Regions from separate parts of the Streptomyces sp. KR80 genome, predicted to be linked through region 2. Evidence: riboswitches for the same ligand, from Rfam matches in the RefSeq annotation. Region 2 holds a riboswitch; the other holds the start of a gene.

Region 1 (7,878 bases), on a different contig from region 2:
TCGATCTCCAGCCCCATCAGATTCTTCGGGCGATCGAACCGGCGCTCCTCCAGCAGCCGCCCCAAGCCCTCGAGGCACTGCTGCAGTTTGCGCCGGTAGCGCTGCCGATCGGACAGGTCGAACCCACCCGCCACGACCTTCTCCCCCATCGAAGCGTCCCTCCTCGAGTGGGCCACCGGCGGCACCGGACCCCGGCGTCACGGTCGATGATGCCCAGGCAATGTGATCGATAACTCCCGACGGACACCGCACGCCCGCTAAGCTCGTGAGGAGAGCGGGCACGGCACATTCCCTCGGCATAGCGCAGCGTCCCGGGCTCCCGGCATTGCACCGGGAAAAAGCAACGACGGGAATCGGCCTACCGCTTGCGGGGCGTAACCCGAGGCAGAGGCCACAGCCCGGTGGACAGAATAGGTGTAACCCACTCGCAGTAAGGGCCGATAATGCCCTTGCCCGTAATCCCCGTGACAGCTAGTCGAAACACCCCCTGAACATACCTCGTATAAACTTTTGCGAACGAGGCAGAGAGTGTGCACCGCCGGCCGTTGGATCTCCGGCCCCCCTCCGGCCACGCGCACAGACACCGCCGTCCGTGTCTGCCCCGTACCCACGTGTCTCCCCAGTGAGAGGCGACCCACCATGCCGCTGCTTGTTCCCCCGGCACCGCAGCCAGCACTGCGCAGCGCTCTCGCGGCCCTCGGCTCCCCTACTGCGATCCGCGACCCGCGCACCCCGGCCCTGCGGTCCGCACCAGGTCCGCTGAGCGCTGAACTGCCGCTGCCCGTCCAGGTTCTCGACCGTGTCACGGCACCGGGACGAGCGCCACGAACCCGTCTCACCGGGTGGCGCTTCCTTGTCCGCAGCGGTGATCGCGCGGTGGCGGCGGCCGAGACCATGCTGACACCCGACGGCTGGGCGTTCTCGCACTTCTTCGAGGGACCGTACGTCGCCTCCACCGAGCTCGCCCTGCGGCAGGCCGAGGCACTGCCGGACCTGTATCAGCCGCAGTTGCTGTCCGTACCCGAGCTCTACATGCTCACTCTGTGGCTGCGCGAGGACGCGACGGCGGATCCCGCCAAGGGCAAACCGGCCCGGAACGACCTGCTGGTTCCGCTGGCCCCCGCTCCCCCGGGCATCGCGGCCCACCAGGCGCACCGGGTCGCCGATCTCCTGCCCGTGCTCACCCTGCGGCTCTCGGCACCTCCGCTGATGGGCATGGGTTCGCCGTCCCCCGCCTGAACCGGGCGGCCCCGGCTCAGGGGCCCGGCCCACGACGGAGGGGCCCGGCCTGCGAGCGACGCCCCGCGACCCCAGGGGTCGCGGGGCTCTTTGCTGCCATGGAACCTGCCCAACCCGGCTCGCCGCCAAGGGGGAACGGAGCTCCCACCCGACCGGACTAGCCCGCCCCGACCACTTCCAACCATCCAAAAGGACCCTCAGGGGGACGTGAACCGTCCGGGCGGGTGACACGTCATTTCCCATTGAGGACTGCTGCCGCGAAATCCCTGCGGAATCGCGTCCGTACGGCAACACTGGGACCAACCGACATTTCATACGGGGGGGCGGCATGAATACCGCATCGAGCCGCAGGACACTCACCACATCGCAGCGAAAGATCCCCACCATGTGCCAGCACCAGCCATCGTGCCCGACCGCCGACTCTGCCGACCGGGAGGCCGCCCGCCTTGTGGCGCACCACCCGGAGCAGGGCTGGAGCCTGCTGTGCAACGGCGTTCTGCTCTTCGAGGACACGGGTGAGCTGCTGCCGGACGGCCAGATCATCCACCCGCACCGACCGCTCGGCGCGGAGCAGGTGATGACCGCCGCCTGACTCCATCAGCAGGCAGCACGGGGAACAGAGGGGCCGGCTCGGCTGAATCGCCGAACCGGCCCCGACACGTACCGCCCGAAGGATCTCAGGCGTCGTACTCCTCCAGCGGCGGGCAGGAGCAGACCAGGTTGCGGTCGCCGTAGGCGCCGTCGATCCGCCGCACCGGAGGCCAGTACTTGTCGGCCACCGACACCCCGGCGGGGAAGACCGCCGTCTCACGGCTGTACGGCCGCTCCCAGGCGTCGCCGAGAGCGGCGGCCGTGTGCGGGGCGTTCCGCAGCGGGTTGTCGTCCGCGGGCCACTCCCCCGAGCTGACGCGATCGATCTCGGCCCGGATCGCGATCATCGCCTCGCAGAACCGGTCCAGCTCGGCGAGGTCCTCGCTCTCCGTCGGCTCGATCATCAGCGTGCCGGCGACGGGGAAGGACATCGTCGGCGCGTGGAAGCCGTAGTCGATCAGCCGCTTGGCGACATCGTCGACGCTCACCCCGGTCGCCTTGGTGAGCGGGCGCAGGTCCACGATGCACTCGTGTGCCACCAGCCCGCTCGGGCCGGTGTAGAGCACCGGATAGTGCGGTTCCAGGCGCTTGGCGATGTAGTTGGCGCCGAGAACAGCGACCTGAGTGGCCTGGCGCAGGCCCTCCGCGCCCATCAGCCGGACGTAGGCCCAGGAGATCGGCAGAATGCCCGCGGAACCCCACGGAGCGGCCGAGATCGGGCCTACTCCCGTCTCGGGGCCCGCGGCGGGCTGGAGCGGATGGTTGGGCAGATACGGCGCGAGGTGCGCGCGGACCCCGACCGGCCCGACGCCCGGGCCGCCGCCGCCGTGCGGGATGCAGAAGGTCTTGTGCAGATTGAGGTGCGAGACGTCGCCGCCGAAGTGGCCGGGCTTGGCCAGCCCCAGGAGCGCGTTGAGGTTGGCGCCGTCGACGTAGACCTGACCGCCCGCGTCGTGCACGGCGGCGCAGATGTCGGTGATGTGCTCCTCGAACACCCCATGTGTGGAGGGGTAGGTGACCATCAGTACGGCCAGTTGGTCGCGATGCTGGTCGATCTTGGCGCGCAGGTCCTCGACGTCGACGTCGCCGTCGTCACCGGTCTTCACGACGACGACCTTCATGCCCGCCATGACGGCGCTGGTGGCGTTGGTTCCGTGCGCGGAAGAGGGGATGAGACAGATCGTGCGCTGCTCGTCGCCGTTCGCACGGTGGTACGCCCGCACCGCCAGCAGGCCCGCCAGCTCGCCCTGAGAGCCGGCGTTCGGCTGGATGGAGACCTTGTCGTACCCCGTCACCTCCGCGAGACGCTCCTCCAGCTCCTGAATGAGGGTCAGATAGCCCTCGGCCTGCTCCGCGGGCGCAAACGGGTGCAGGGCGCCGAACTCGGGCCAGGTGATGGGCTCCATCTCGGTGGTCGCGTTGAGCTTCATGGTGCAGGAGCCCAGTGGGATCATGCCGCGGTCGAGCGCGTAGTCCCGGTCGGCGAGCCTGCGCAGGTAGCGCAGCATCGCGGTCTCGGATCGGTGCTGGTGGAAGACCGGATGCGTGAGGTACTCGTCGGTGCGCAGCAGTCCTTCGGGCAGCGCCTCCTGGGCCCGGTCATCCAGCTCCGCCACATCCGCCTCGACGCCGAAGGCTCCCCACACGGCGGCCAGTTGGTCGCGGCCGGTCGTCTCGTCGCAGGCGATGCCGATCAGGTCGGCATCGACCAGGCGCAGATTCACCCCGGCCTCGCGGGCGGCGGCCACGACCTCGGAGGCCCGGCCGGTGACGCGCGCCGTCACAGTGTCGAAGTAAGCGTCGTGCACGATCTCCACCCCGCCCGCCCGCAGGCCCTCGGCGAGCAGCGTGGCGTACCGGTGGGTTCGCCGGGCGATGTCCGCCAGCCCCTCGGGGCCGTGGTAGACGGCGTACATGCCGGCCATGACGGCGAGCAGCACCTGTGCGGTGCAGATGTTGCTGGTGGCCTTCTCACGGCGGATGTGCTGCTCGCGGGTCTGCAAGGCAAGGCGGTAGGCCGGGTTTCCGTCGGCGTCCACGGAGACGCCGACAAGCCGCCCGGGCAGGCTGCGGGCGAACGTCGAGCGTACGGACATGTAGCCGGCGTGCGGGCCGCCGAAACCGATCGGCACGCCGAAGCGCTGGCTGCTGCCGACCGCGATGTCCGCGCCGAGGTCACCCGGCGAGGTGAGCAGCGTCAGGGCGAGCAGGTCGGCGGCGACCGTGACGATCGCCCCCAGCTCGTGTGCCTGCCCGATCACCGGCCGCAGGTCACGGGCCTGGCCGGAGGCGCCGGGGTACTGCAGCAGAATGCCGAAGACGCCGCGCTCGGCGACCTCTGCGGGGATGCCCCCGGAGAGATCGGCGACGACCACCTCGACACCGGTCGGCTCGGCGCGGGTCTCGATGACGGCGATGGTCTGCGGCAGGCAGTCGGCGTCGACGAGGAAGACCCCGTCCTTGACCTTGCCGACGCGGCGGGAGAGGGCCATCGCCTCGGCGGCGGCGGTGCCCTCGTCCAGCAGTGAGGCGCCCGCCGTCGGCAGCCCGGTGAGGTCGGCGACGACGGTCTGGAAGTTCAGCAGCGCCTCGAGGCGGCCCTGTGAGATCTCCGGCTGGTACGGCGTGTACGCGGTGTACCAGGCGGGGTTCTCCAGCACGTTGCGCAGGATCACCGGCGGGGTGAGGGTGCCGTAGTAGCCCAGGCCGATCATCGGGGTGAGCACCTGATTGCGCCGGCCGAGCTCGCGCAGCTCGGCGAGGACGTCGGCCTCGCCGCGAGCCTCCGGCAGGTCCAGCGCTCCGGAGCTCTTGATCACGTCCGGGACGGCGGCCGCGGTGAGTTCGTCGAGCGAGCCGTATCCGACCTGGGCGAGCATCTTCGCCTGGGCGCCGGCGTCGGGGCCGATGTGGCGCTGCGCGAAGGGTGTGCCGCGCTCCAGCCGGGACAGTGGGATGCGGTTGGCGGTCATCTGCAGAGGCCTCCTGGTCGACGCGACCTGCGAGGGGCACCACGGCATGGGTACCCGAACGGCCTCCCCCTCTGTCATCGCGACCTGAGAGCTTCACCGGCCCGCCGGGGCGGTCCGGTTTTCACCGTCGGTGAGGAGGGGTTCCGGCACGTGCCCGTCCGACGCCCGCCCTGCTTTCCAGAGTGACCTCGTCCGCGCGGTACGTGTGCCTGAGAGATTCCGGGGAGGGTTTGCTCCTTCGGCGCCTCCGCCTGAAGGACGGAGGACTCTCCCGCGCGGGGTCTGCAGCCGTAGCCAGCCTACCAGCGGGCCTGCCGCGAAGAGCGCCGAGTGGACGGCGTGCGGGATCTGCTCTTTCGTTGATGTCATAGAGGTAGCGACCACGAGGAGGACCCGTGCAGACCGACATCGATCCGCGGAGCCTGATAGGGCGCAAGGCGTTCGACCTCGATGGGGCGAAGATCGGGACCGTGGACGAGGTGTATCTGGACGACGCGACCGGACGTCCGGAGTGGGCGGCCGTGCGCACCGGCCTGTTCGGGCGCGACGCCTTCGTGCCCCTGGAGCCCAGCGAGGTCGTCGAGGACGCGCTGCGTGTCCCGTATCCCCGCTCCCTGATCAAGACCGCCCCGGACTTCGGAGTGGGACGGCATCTCTCCCCGGAGCAGGAGCTGCAGCTGTATCACCACTACGGACTGGACGCCGCGGCACCGGAGCCCGGAGCCCCGGGGTCCGGCACGGAGGGCGAGGACCGGGACTTCGGCCGGATCGCCGGCGACGAGGACTGATCCTCCTCGGCTGCCTGATCCGGGACGGACGAGTCCGCGGCGTCGTCCGTCGGCGGGTCGGCGGACTCGTCGGCGACCGGCCACAGGGGGACGGGCTCGGACGGCTGCAGCGCGGGGTCGTCCACGGCGAACGTCCGCACCCGGCCGGGCGCCGACCAGGGCTGCTCGAAGCGCACGGTCACCTTCCCGACACCGCTGCCCTGCACCCATCCCACACCGAACTCGGAGTGCCGTACGTCATGGCCCGGGATCCAGCGGCGATCCTGTCCGCTCGCGGCTTCCTCCGGTCCCTGCTTCCCGTCCGCCTGCGGTGGTCCCTGGCCACCGGGGGCCCCGCTCGGGGCCACGGCGTCGATCCCTGCCGTCTCGACGGCCGATTCCACCTGGGCGGTGGCGGCCTGCGCGAAGAGGTCCTCCTGGGTGAAGTCGGCGAGTCCGCTCACACCGACGCCCAGCAGCCGCACGCCGCCGGTGGTGTCCACCCCCGCGATGAGCCGTCCGGCGGCTTCCCGGATGACCGCGGGGTCGTCGGTCGGCCCGCGCAGGGTCTCGGAGCGGGTCAGCGTCGAGAAGTCGAACCGCCGCACCTTCAGCACGACCGTACGGCCGGATCGGCCCGTCGAGCGCAGCCGTTGCACACAGCGGTCGGCGAGGCGTCCGACCTCGGCCTGGACCCGGGTCCGGTCGTGCAGGTCCACGTCGAAGGTGTCCTCGACGGAGACGGACTTGGCATCGCGCTCGGCGACGACGGGCCGGTCGTCCACTCCGCGGGACATCGCGTGCAGCGCGCTGCCGTGGGCCCGCCCCAGCAGTCGCACCAGCTCGTCCTCCCCCGCCTCCGCCATCTCCCCGACCGTGTGGACTCCGGCCCGGCGCAGATGCTCGGCCGTAGCGGGCCCCACCCCGGGCAGCGTACGGACCGTCATCGGCGCCAGCAGCCGACGCTCGGTGCCCGGTTCGATGAGCACCAGGCCATCCGGCTTCGCCTGCTCCGAAGCGATCTTGGCCAGCATCTTGGAGCCCGCCAGGCCGACGGATCCGGTGAGTCCCGTGGCGGCCCGGATGTCCCTGCGGAGCTGCTCCCCCACCGCCCGCGCGGCGGACGCGGAAGCCGCCACACCACCGGCCTCGAGGTCGACGAACGCCTCGTCCAGGCTGAGCGGTTCGACCAGCGGGGAGAGCCGGTGCAGCAGTTCCATGACGGCGTCGCTGATCCGCCGGTACAGCGAGAAGCGCGGGGCGAGGTAGGCGGCGTTGGGGCACAGCCGGCGTGCCTGGGCAGTGGCCATCGCGGAGTGCACCCCGAAGACCCGCGCCTCGTACGACGCCGTGGCGACCACGCCGCGCGGCCCGATCCCGCCGACCACCACCGGCTTGCCGCGCAGGCTGGGCTTCGCCGCCTGCTCCACGGCCGCGAAGAACGCATCCATGTCCAGATGCAGGATGGTCGGCGCGCCTCTCACAGCACCGATGGTGCCGCACGGCACCGACATCGTCGCTGCGCGCAGCGCGGGGGCGGGCGGCTGCGCGGGCAGCGCGGCGGTGTACGGGTGCGGAACGGGCGCGCGGAGGCAGGCTCAGCCGGCGCGGTGGCGGCGCCGGGCGAGCTCGTCGGCTGGGTGGTGCCCGATCAGGGTCTCGCCGGTGTCCACGCGCTCTCCGTGGAGCTGTGCCAGCGCGCTCTCCACATCCCGCCAGACCACGCCGACAGCGATGCCGAAGATGCCCTGACCGCCTTGGAGGAGGCTGACGACCTCGTCCGGGGATGAGCACTCGTAGACCGTCGCCCCGTCGCTCATCAGGGTCATCTGCGCCAGGTCGGCACGCTCCCGGGTACGCAGATGCTGGACGGCGGTGCGGATGTTCTGTAGGGAGACCCCGGTGTCCAGAAAGCGCTTCACGATCTTCAGGACGACGACGTCCCGGAAGCTGTAGAGCCGCTGGGTGCCCGAGCCGTACGCGGGTCGCACGCTGGGCTCGACGAGGCCGGTGCGGGCCCAGTAGTCCAGCTGGCGATAGGTGATCCCGGCGGCTGCGCAGGCCGTGGGGCCGCGGTAGCCGATCCGGTGGTCGGTTGCGTCCTGGGGCGTCCCGGCCGGTGCCGCGGCGGGGTGCCGGGGGGTGGGGTCGGCAGCACCCCCGTGCAGCGGAAGGGGACTGCCCGTCGCTCTACCGTTGCCGGTGCTTCTCACGCCGACCTCCGTCCTTGACCTGCCTTCTCGACGGTAGGCAGTCACCCCGGGTGCGTCAACGATCGCCACACTCGCCACGCCGAGTGATAATCACCT
Region 2 (7,878 bases):
ACCGTCCGGGACCGCGCCGATCGACTGCTGCATCATCACCCGTACCGACTCCACGGCCGGCGGGCTGGTGTCGTACAGATCCAGGCCGATGGCCAGGTACGGCGCTCCGAGTGCGGGCTGCACCCAGGCCCGGCGCAGCGAGCGTACGGCGGGGGTGCGGTGCGCGTTCTGGGTCAGCAGCGCGTAGAACTGAGCGATCTCGATGGTGGGTTCGGAGAGCCGGAGCGGGCCGGCGGGCAGCCGCTCCAGACCGGAGGCGATGCGGCGCAGATCGGCCCAGGGGATGCCGACGCCGCCGCCGGGGGCGTGCGGATTGAGCCACAGTCCCCAACGGTCCGGGTAGAGAGCGGCAGCGATGTCCCGGCCGGACACGACTTCGTGCGCACGGTTCCAGCCGCTGACGGCGAGTTCCTGAGTAGAGGTCACACAAGGGGCGTAGCCGAGGCCGTCGACCTCCATGTTCCCGTACTGGGCGTCCGGTTCGCCGGGCCGGCCGTGCCACAGCAGCATCCAGACCTGACCTTCCGTGAGGGCGCGCAGCAGCGCCTCGTAGGCGTCGTACCGCCCGGGCGTCACCTGCTGCAGCAGCTGCTCGACCGTGCCGGTCACCGCTGGTCCCTCCGGTCGCCCACCGTCGCTCTCCACCACGTCGCCGCGCTCCGCCCCCGGCTCGGACCGCTCACCTGACTCCGCCCCTTCTTCCGGCCTCATCGCACCCGGCGTCCGGGTTGCTACGCGCCCAGCCCGGTTGTCCCACCAGCTTACGAGCCCGTACGAGGCACTCCGCTACGCGGTGTGGAACGGCCGTACGCGCTGCAGCATCCAGTCGCCCACCGGGTCCTGCGCGATGTCCAGCAGCACCAGTTGCACGGGCCAGGGCACCGGAACCGCGCCGAGCGCCCGGCCGAGGGCGTTCATGACCACCTCCCGGTCCTGAGGTTCCCACCGGTGGAGCTCGACTCCGATGAAGAGCGCGGGGTCGTCGCCCTCGACGCTCGCGAGCGCGCGACGGGCGGTGCGTACGAGCCCGGTGACGGCGAACTCCCCCGCCGCGGCGGCCAGGAAGTCGATGGGCTCGTCCTGCCAGTCGGGCTCGAAGAGCCGGACCCGGCCGCCGCTGGCCGGGCCGTCCAGTTCCGTACGGCCCGCCCGGCACAGCTCGGCGACGGCCGGTGGCGGCAGCGGGGTGCCGACCGCGCCGTCCGGGTTGACGGCGATGCCGAGCTGCGGCGGCAGACCGCGGGCGAACTCGCGAGCGGGTGCGACGGTGAAGGCCATATGGGAGCCGACGAGGTGGCGGAACTGCTGCTCGGAGCTGAACACCGGAACGTAGGCGGCGCCGTCGATCTCGAGCGTGGGCAAATCCAGGTCGCGGCTCTCGGGGCTGCCGCCGTTCGGCAGCGGCACCCAGACGCGGCTTCGGCCGAGCACCTCGAGGATCCGGGCACCGGCGTTCGGGACGCCGACGGAGGCGGCGAGGACCTCTTCGAGTTCATTGGCCGGGAAGCCACCGGAAGGCACCCCGCCGGGCTGCGCCGCGTATCCGTGCTGCTCCATCGCGCTCATGGCCCCATCCACCGTCTCGTCCGAACCGCAGACGCACCCTAACGGCTGCACGCCCGGGGCTCGCGGGGGCTGCCGGTTTCCATGCCGAATGCCCAGGTCATGGCCGGGCGCTGGGGCCACACCCGGCCGCCACTGTGCGTAGCGGCAAGTTGCACAGCGTTCCGGTTCTTCCCACGGTGGTCTGGATACCACCGTCAGCCCACTCGAAGGGAAATCCCTCCCATGCGCATGCGCATAAGCCGCAAGACCGGGGTCCTCGTCTCGTCCGCCGTATGCGGAGCGATCGCCATCGGCGCCGGTGCCGCTGTTGCGACGGGGACCGAGGAACCCGCCCCCGCGCCGAGTGCCTCGGGCCGGGCGGCCGCTCCGGCGGCGCCGCTCCCGGGAGCCGAACGACTTCTCGAGCAGACGCAGCTGTTCGGCGACGTCAGCAGCCTCGTCCGGCCGGTCAACGCCCTGCTGAGCGATGTGCTCAACGCACCCGGGGGCAGGCTCACGCCGGAGGCGGCGACGCGGCACCGGAAAGCGATCGAGAGTGCTCTGACCGCGCTTCGGCAGTCCGCGCCGGAGGACCAGCAGCCGGCGCCGGACGATCGACAGTCCGCACCGGAGGACCAGCAGCCTGCACCGGATGATCTGCAGTCCGCGCCGGCGGAGCCGAACGACACCGCCCGTACCTCGGTCGGCCCCCAGGAGGCGGTGCCCGAGGATCAGCGGCACGACACGATCGCCGATCTTCAGAAGAAGATCGACGCGCTGCTCAGGGCCGTGGGCTCCGGGAGCCGGACCGAGATCGTGGATGCCGTGCGAGATGTGCACACGGGCCTGGTGAACGTCATCCTCGCCATGGTCGCCGGCGACGAACTGCCGGCCTCGACGCTGCCGGAACCGTCGCAGGAGTCGTCGGCCCCATCGGCCCCGGAGACGCCCTCTGAGCCGGAGAACCCGCCCGCTCCGCAGCCGCCTTCGGTGCCCGACAGCCCCTCGATGCCCCAGACCCCCTCGGTGCCGCAAGCGCCCTCGGTGCCGCAAGCCCCGTCCGTCTCGGAGACACCCTCCGCTCCGGATGCGGTTCCGGGATCACCGTCCCAGGGCCCGGGCCAACCGCAGATCCTGCCGGCCCCGCCGGACACGGCGATCGGTACGTAGGACGGGTCTCGATCACCGTCCCGTGCGGTGATCCGCGGACTCGTCCGGTGGGGGGACCGGTCGGCTCGGGTGAGTGCCCCGCGCATCAGATGTCACGGACCGATCCATTCGACAGGCGCCGGCCGCGGCGCGGGCGGAGCAGCGCGGTGGGCGTTGCTACTCGAAGCCGATGCCCCGCACCGCGGCCGCCGCCTTGCGGTCCAGCAGAACGGCCGAGGCGCAGCCGTCCGGCAGCCGCCCGCCCTCGGTGCCCGCGACGAGCCGGCCGACCGCGCGGCGGTGCCGGACGAAGGCGTATCCCGAGACCCCGCGCCCGCGCGAGGCCTGGCCCTCCAGGGCGACCTCCGGGGGCACGTCGAGCAGCGCCATGTGGAGCGAGCGGTCCCGGCACCGGGCGTCACGCGCGAGCCAGCGCCGCACCCACGCCTGGGTGCCGCAGTCGTGCACGACGACGCTGTCACCCGAGCGCAGGGCACGGCGCAGCCCCGCGTAGTGGGCGATACGAACAAGGGGGCGGTAGAGCGGGTACGGCAGAAAGCCGGGCAGCCTCCGCTCCCAGTGATCCCGGGTGTCCTGCGAGTCCACCCGGCGCACCACCCCGCCGCGGGTGTCCAGCCCCGCGACGGCCCGCTTGATCAGCGTGCTCTTGCCGCTGCCCGGCATTCCGGAGACCACGAGCACATCGCCGACCGGGTAGCGCAGCTCCGGCAGCGGGAGGTCGGGGCTGCCCCGCAGATCCAGGACGGGCGACCGGCGGCTCGGCCAGAGGGCCTCCGCCGCCGCGGGTTCGGGTGCCCGGGGCTGTAGGGGCAGCGCTCCTGGAGGAGCGACCCCGGATGTCGTCGCGTACGCACCGTGCCTGTGCACCGTGATCGTCCTCCCCGTTCGGTCCGGTCTCCCCCAGCTGCGTCCCCCAGCTATCGCTGGGTGGGGGGACCCCCAGCGATAGCTGGGGGAGTGCCCCCAGACGTGCCTCTGTTCCGAGCAGACTGTCAAGAATAGGTAATGCCGTACAAGCCCGTTACCTCCGAACCGGCCTGCCCGAACCTGGTCCGGCCGTGCAATGATGTCCTCGCCCGCCGTCCGCCACCGCCCATCCGCGGAGCGGTCCGCGTGCGCCTCTCGACTCAATTCCATATCGGCCGTTCGAACCCGCGCGGGAGAGTCCCCGGCCCGGCAGCGCACTGCGCAGGCCGCCGGGGCGCCGAAGGAGCAAGTCCTCCCTTGAATCTCTCAGGCCCCGTACCGCGCGGGCTAGGCACATCTGAAAAGCGGGCCGCACCCGGCATCGAGGTGCGGCTCCACCCAAGGTGCAAGCCCTACCCCGATGCGGGGTCGTGGCGAACCTCTCAGGTTCCGATGACAGATGGGGAGGCTCTGTTCTCACCGACGTCGGCCTCGCCACCTGTCCGGGAGCCTGAAACATGACCGATGCCCCACGCCACACGGCGCTCGATGCGCTGCACCGCGCGCTCGGCGCGACCATGACCGACTTCGCGGGCTGGGACATGCCCCTGCGATACGGCAGCGAACGCGACGAGCACCTGGCCGTGCGCACCCGCGCCGGCCTCTTCGATCTCTCCCACATGGGCGAGATCACCCTGACCGGGCCACAGGCCGGCGACCTGCTGGACTACGCCCTGGTCGGGCACCTCTCCGCGCTCGCCGTCGGCCGCGCCCGCTACACCATGATCTGCGACGCCGAGGGCGGCATTCTCGACGACCTGATCGTCTACCGCCTGGGCGAGTTGGAGTACCTGGTCGTCGCCAACGCCTCGAACGCCCAGGTCGTGCTGGACGCGCTGACCGAGCGTCGGGGGCACCTCCGGCGAAGTCGGGGGGAGGGCTTCGACGCGACCGTACGGGACGACCGCGACGCGTACGCACTCCTCGCCGTCCAGGGCCCCGAGTCCTCCGGCATCCTCAAGTCCCTCACCGACGCCGACCTGGACGGGCTCAAGTACTACGCGGGCCTGCCCGGCACGGTCGCCGGGGTGCCTGCCCTGATCGCTCGTACCGGCTACACCGGCGAGGACGGCTTCGAGCTCTTCGTCGCGCCGGGCGACGCCGAGCGGCTCTGGCGGGCGCTGACCGAGGCGGGCAAGGGTGTTGGGCTGGTGCCGTCCGGCCTGTCGTGCCGGGACACCCTGCGCCTGGAGGCGGGCATGCCGCTGTACGGGCACGAGTTGACGACCGCGACCACGCCCTTCGACGCCGGTCTGGGGCGCGTGGTGAAGTTCGACAAGAAGGGCGACTTCGTCGGTCGCACGGCACTTGAGGCCGCGGCCGAGCGGGCGGCCACCGACCCGCCGCGCAAGCTGGTCGGCCTGGTCGCGGAGGGCCGCCGAGTGCCCCGCGCCGGCTACGCCGTGGTGGAGGCGGCGTCCGGCAAGGTGATCGGCGAGGTCACCTCCGGTGCCCCGTCGCCGACCCTGGGCAAGCCGGTCGCCATGGCGTATGTGGACGCCGCGTACGCCGAGCCGGGGACCGCGGGCGTCGCGGTGGACATCCGCGGCCGCCACGAGCCGTACCAGGTGGTCGCCCTCCCCTTCTACAAGCGGCAGCGCTGACCGTCGGAACCGTCGTGGGGTACCCCAACCCAGCGATAGCCCCCTTGGGCCTAACGGCCCGGGAGGGGGCACCTCCCAGCGGTAGCTGGAGGCGTACCCCCGGGGGAGTCAAGCCTCGCGGCACCCGCTCGCGTCGATCTCCTCACGCCTGTCCCACCTGTCAAGACCACGTACCAGACCACGCCCCCGCATCCAGGAGAATCCAGGTCATGAGCAACCCCCAGCAGCTGCGCTACAGCAAGGAGCACGAGTGGCTCACCGACGCCGAGGACGGGGTGTCCACCGTGGGCATCACCTCGCACGCCGCCGACGCGCTCGGTGACGTCGTCTTCGTCCAACTCCCGGAGGTCGGCGACATGGTCACCGCGGGCGAACCCTGCGGTGAGCTGGAGTCGACCAAGTCCGTAAGCGACCTGTACGCGCCGGTCTCCGGCGAGGTCACCGAGGTCAACCAGAACGTCGTGGACGACCCCGCGCTGGTCAACTCCAGCCCCTTCGAGGTCGGCTGGCTGTTCAAGGTGAGGGTGACCGGCGAGCCGACGGAACTCCTCTCCGCCGACGAGTACACGGCCTTCACCGGCAACTGAGTCAAGCCCACGTCACCACCGATCGGGAACACCTGATGTCGCTCCTCAACAGCTCCCTGCACGAGCTCGACCCGGACGTCGCCGCCGCGGTCGACGCCGAGCTCCACCGCCAGCAATCCACCCTCGAGATGATCGCCTCGGAGAACTTCGCCCCAGTCGCCGTGCTCGAGGCACAGGGCTCGGTGCTCACCAACAAGTACGCCGAGGGCTACCCCGGCCGCCGCTACTACGGCGGCTGCCAGCACGTCGACGTGGTCGAACAGCTCGCCATCGACCGGGTCAAGGCACTGTTCGGCGCCGAGCACGCGAACGTACAGCCGCACTCGGGTGCGCAAGCGAACGCCGCCGCGATGTTCGCGCTGCTCTCCCCCGGTGACACCATCCTGGGCCTTAATCTCGCCCACGGTGGGCACCTGACCCACGGAATGAAGATCAACTTCTCCGGCAAGCTCTACAAGGTGGTCGCGTACCACGTCGACGAGCAGACCGGCCGGGTCGACATGGACGAGGTCGAGCGCCTCGCCAAGGAGAACCGCCCGAAGATGATCGTCGCCGGCTGGTCCGCCTACCCGCGGCAGCTGGACTTCGCGGCCTTCCGGCGGATCGCGGACGAGGTCGGCGCGTACCTCATGGTCGACATGGCGCACTTCGCGGGCCTGGTGGCCGCCGGTCTGCACCCCAACCCGGTGCCGCACGCCCATGTCGTCACCACGACCACCCACAAGACGCTCGGTGGCCCGCGCGGCGGTGTGATCCTCTCCACCGCCGAGCTGGCGAAGAAGATCAACTCCGCGGTCTTCCCCGGCCAGCAGGGCGGCCCGCTGGAGCATGTCATCGCGGCGAAGGCGGTGGCCTTCAAGGTGGCGGCGAGCGAGGACTTCACGGAACGCCAGCGGCGCACGCTGGAGGGCGCGGAGATCATTGCCGAGCGCCTGAGCCGCTCCGATCTGTCGGATGTCGGCGTTTCGGTCCTGTCGGGCGGCACGGATGTTCACCTGGTCCTGGTGGACCTGCGCAACTCCGAACTGGACGGCCAGCAGGCCGAGGACCGCCTCCACGAGGTCGGCATCACGGTCAACCGCAACGCCATCCCGAACGACCCACGGCCTCCGATGGTCACCTCGGGTGTGCGGATCGGCACCCCGGCGCTGGCCACGCGCGGCTTCCAGGCGGAGGACTTCACCGAGGTCGCGGACATCATCGCCCAGGCCCTGAAGCCGTCGTACGACGCGGAGGGCTTGAAGGCGCGGGTCTCCGCCCTGGCGGCGAAGCACCCGCTGTACCCGGGCCTGACGTAGTCCGTCCATCCGTGGTTCCGGGACACCGCGCACACTGGGGGGAGGCGCGGTGCCCCGGACCCTCCGACCCGGGGCCCGGCTGGGTACCGGCCCGGACCCGAGCAGACAAGGAAGTCCGCCCCCGTGGCCATCTCCGTCTTCGATCTCTTCTCCATCGGCATCGGGCCCTCCAGCTCGCACACGGTCGGCCCGATGCGCGCGGCGCGCATGTTCGCGGGCCGGCTGAAGAAGGAAGGCCTGCTCGCCCAGACGGCCGCGGTCCGCGCGGAGCTCTTCGGCTCCCTCGGCGCGACCGGTCACGGCCACGGCACGCCCAAGGCCGTACTGCTCGGCCTGGAGGGCCACTCCCCTCGCACGGTCGACGTCGAATCGGCCGACGACGAGGTGACGCGCATCCGCACGTCGAAGCGGATCCGTCTGCTCGGCGCGGAGATCGGCCCGGCCCATGAGATCGGCTTCGACGAGTCGACCCAGCTGATACTGCACCGCCGCCGCTCCCTGCCCTACCACGCCAACGGCATGACGCTCTTCGCATACGACGCATCGGGCGCGCCGCTGCTGGAGAAGACGTACTACTCCGTCGGCGGCGGCTTCGTCGTCGACGAGGACGCGGTCGGCGAGGACCGGATCAAGCTCGACGACACGGTGCTGACGTACCCGTTCCGTACGGGGGACGAGCTGCTGCGGCTGTCCCACGAGACCGGGCTC

Evidence for each region. A riboswitch is a leader RNA that binds a small molecule or an ion and turns the genes downstream of it on or off. The one in region 2 is predicted to bind glycine.
Region 1: it holds a riboswitch for glycine, as region 2 does, so the genes downstream of both, gcvP (aminomethyl-transferring glycine dehydrogenase) here and gcvT (glycine cleavage system aminomethyltransferase GcvT) in region 2, are expected to answer to the same signal.

What each region holds. Positions count from the first base shown of each region.
Region 1 is NZ_JBQQCD010000037.1:5,848-13,725, forward strand. It holds gene ACTWQI_RS29215 (glutamate--cysteine ligase) at 1-149, opposite strand, end outside; gene ACTWQI_RS29220 (hypothetical protein) at 640-1,239, shown strand; gene ACTWQI_RS29225 (DUF5999 family protein) at 1,625-1,831, shown strand; gene gcvP (aminomethyl-transferring glycine dehydrogenase) at 1,917-4,802, opposite strand; glycine riboswitch at 4,990-5,086, opposite strand; gene ACTWQI_RS29235 (PRC-barrel domain-containing protein) at 5,198-5,590, shown strand; gene ACTWQI_RS29240 (DNA polymerase IV) at 5,491-7,053, opposite strand; gene ACTWQI_RS29245 (MerR family transcriptional regulator) at 7,168-7,782, opposite strand.
Region 2 is NZ_JBQQCD010000004.1:192,988-200,865, reverse strand. It holds gene ACTWQI_RS08465 (enhanced serine sensitivity protein SseB C-terminal domain-containing protein) at 1-711, opposite strand, end outside; gene ACTWQI_RS08460 (enhanced serine sensitivity protein SseB) at 787-1,566, opposite strand; gene ACTWQI_RS08455 (hypothetical protein) at 1,789-2,715, shown strand; gene ACTWQI_RS08450 (AAA family ATPase) at 2,872-3,582, opposite strand; glycine riboswitch at 3,863-3,973, shown strand; gene gcvT (glycine cleavage system aminomethyltransferase GcvT) at 4,140-5,285, shown strand; gene gcvH (glycine cleavage system protein GcvH) at 5,495-5,872, shown strand; gene glyA (serine hydroxymethyltransferase) at 5,908-7,170, shown strand; gene ACTWQI_RS08430 (L-serine ammonia-lyase) at 7,294-7,878, shown strand, end outside.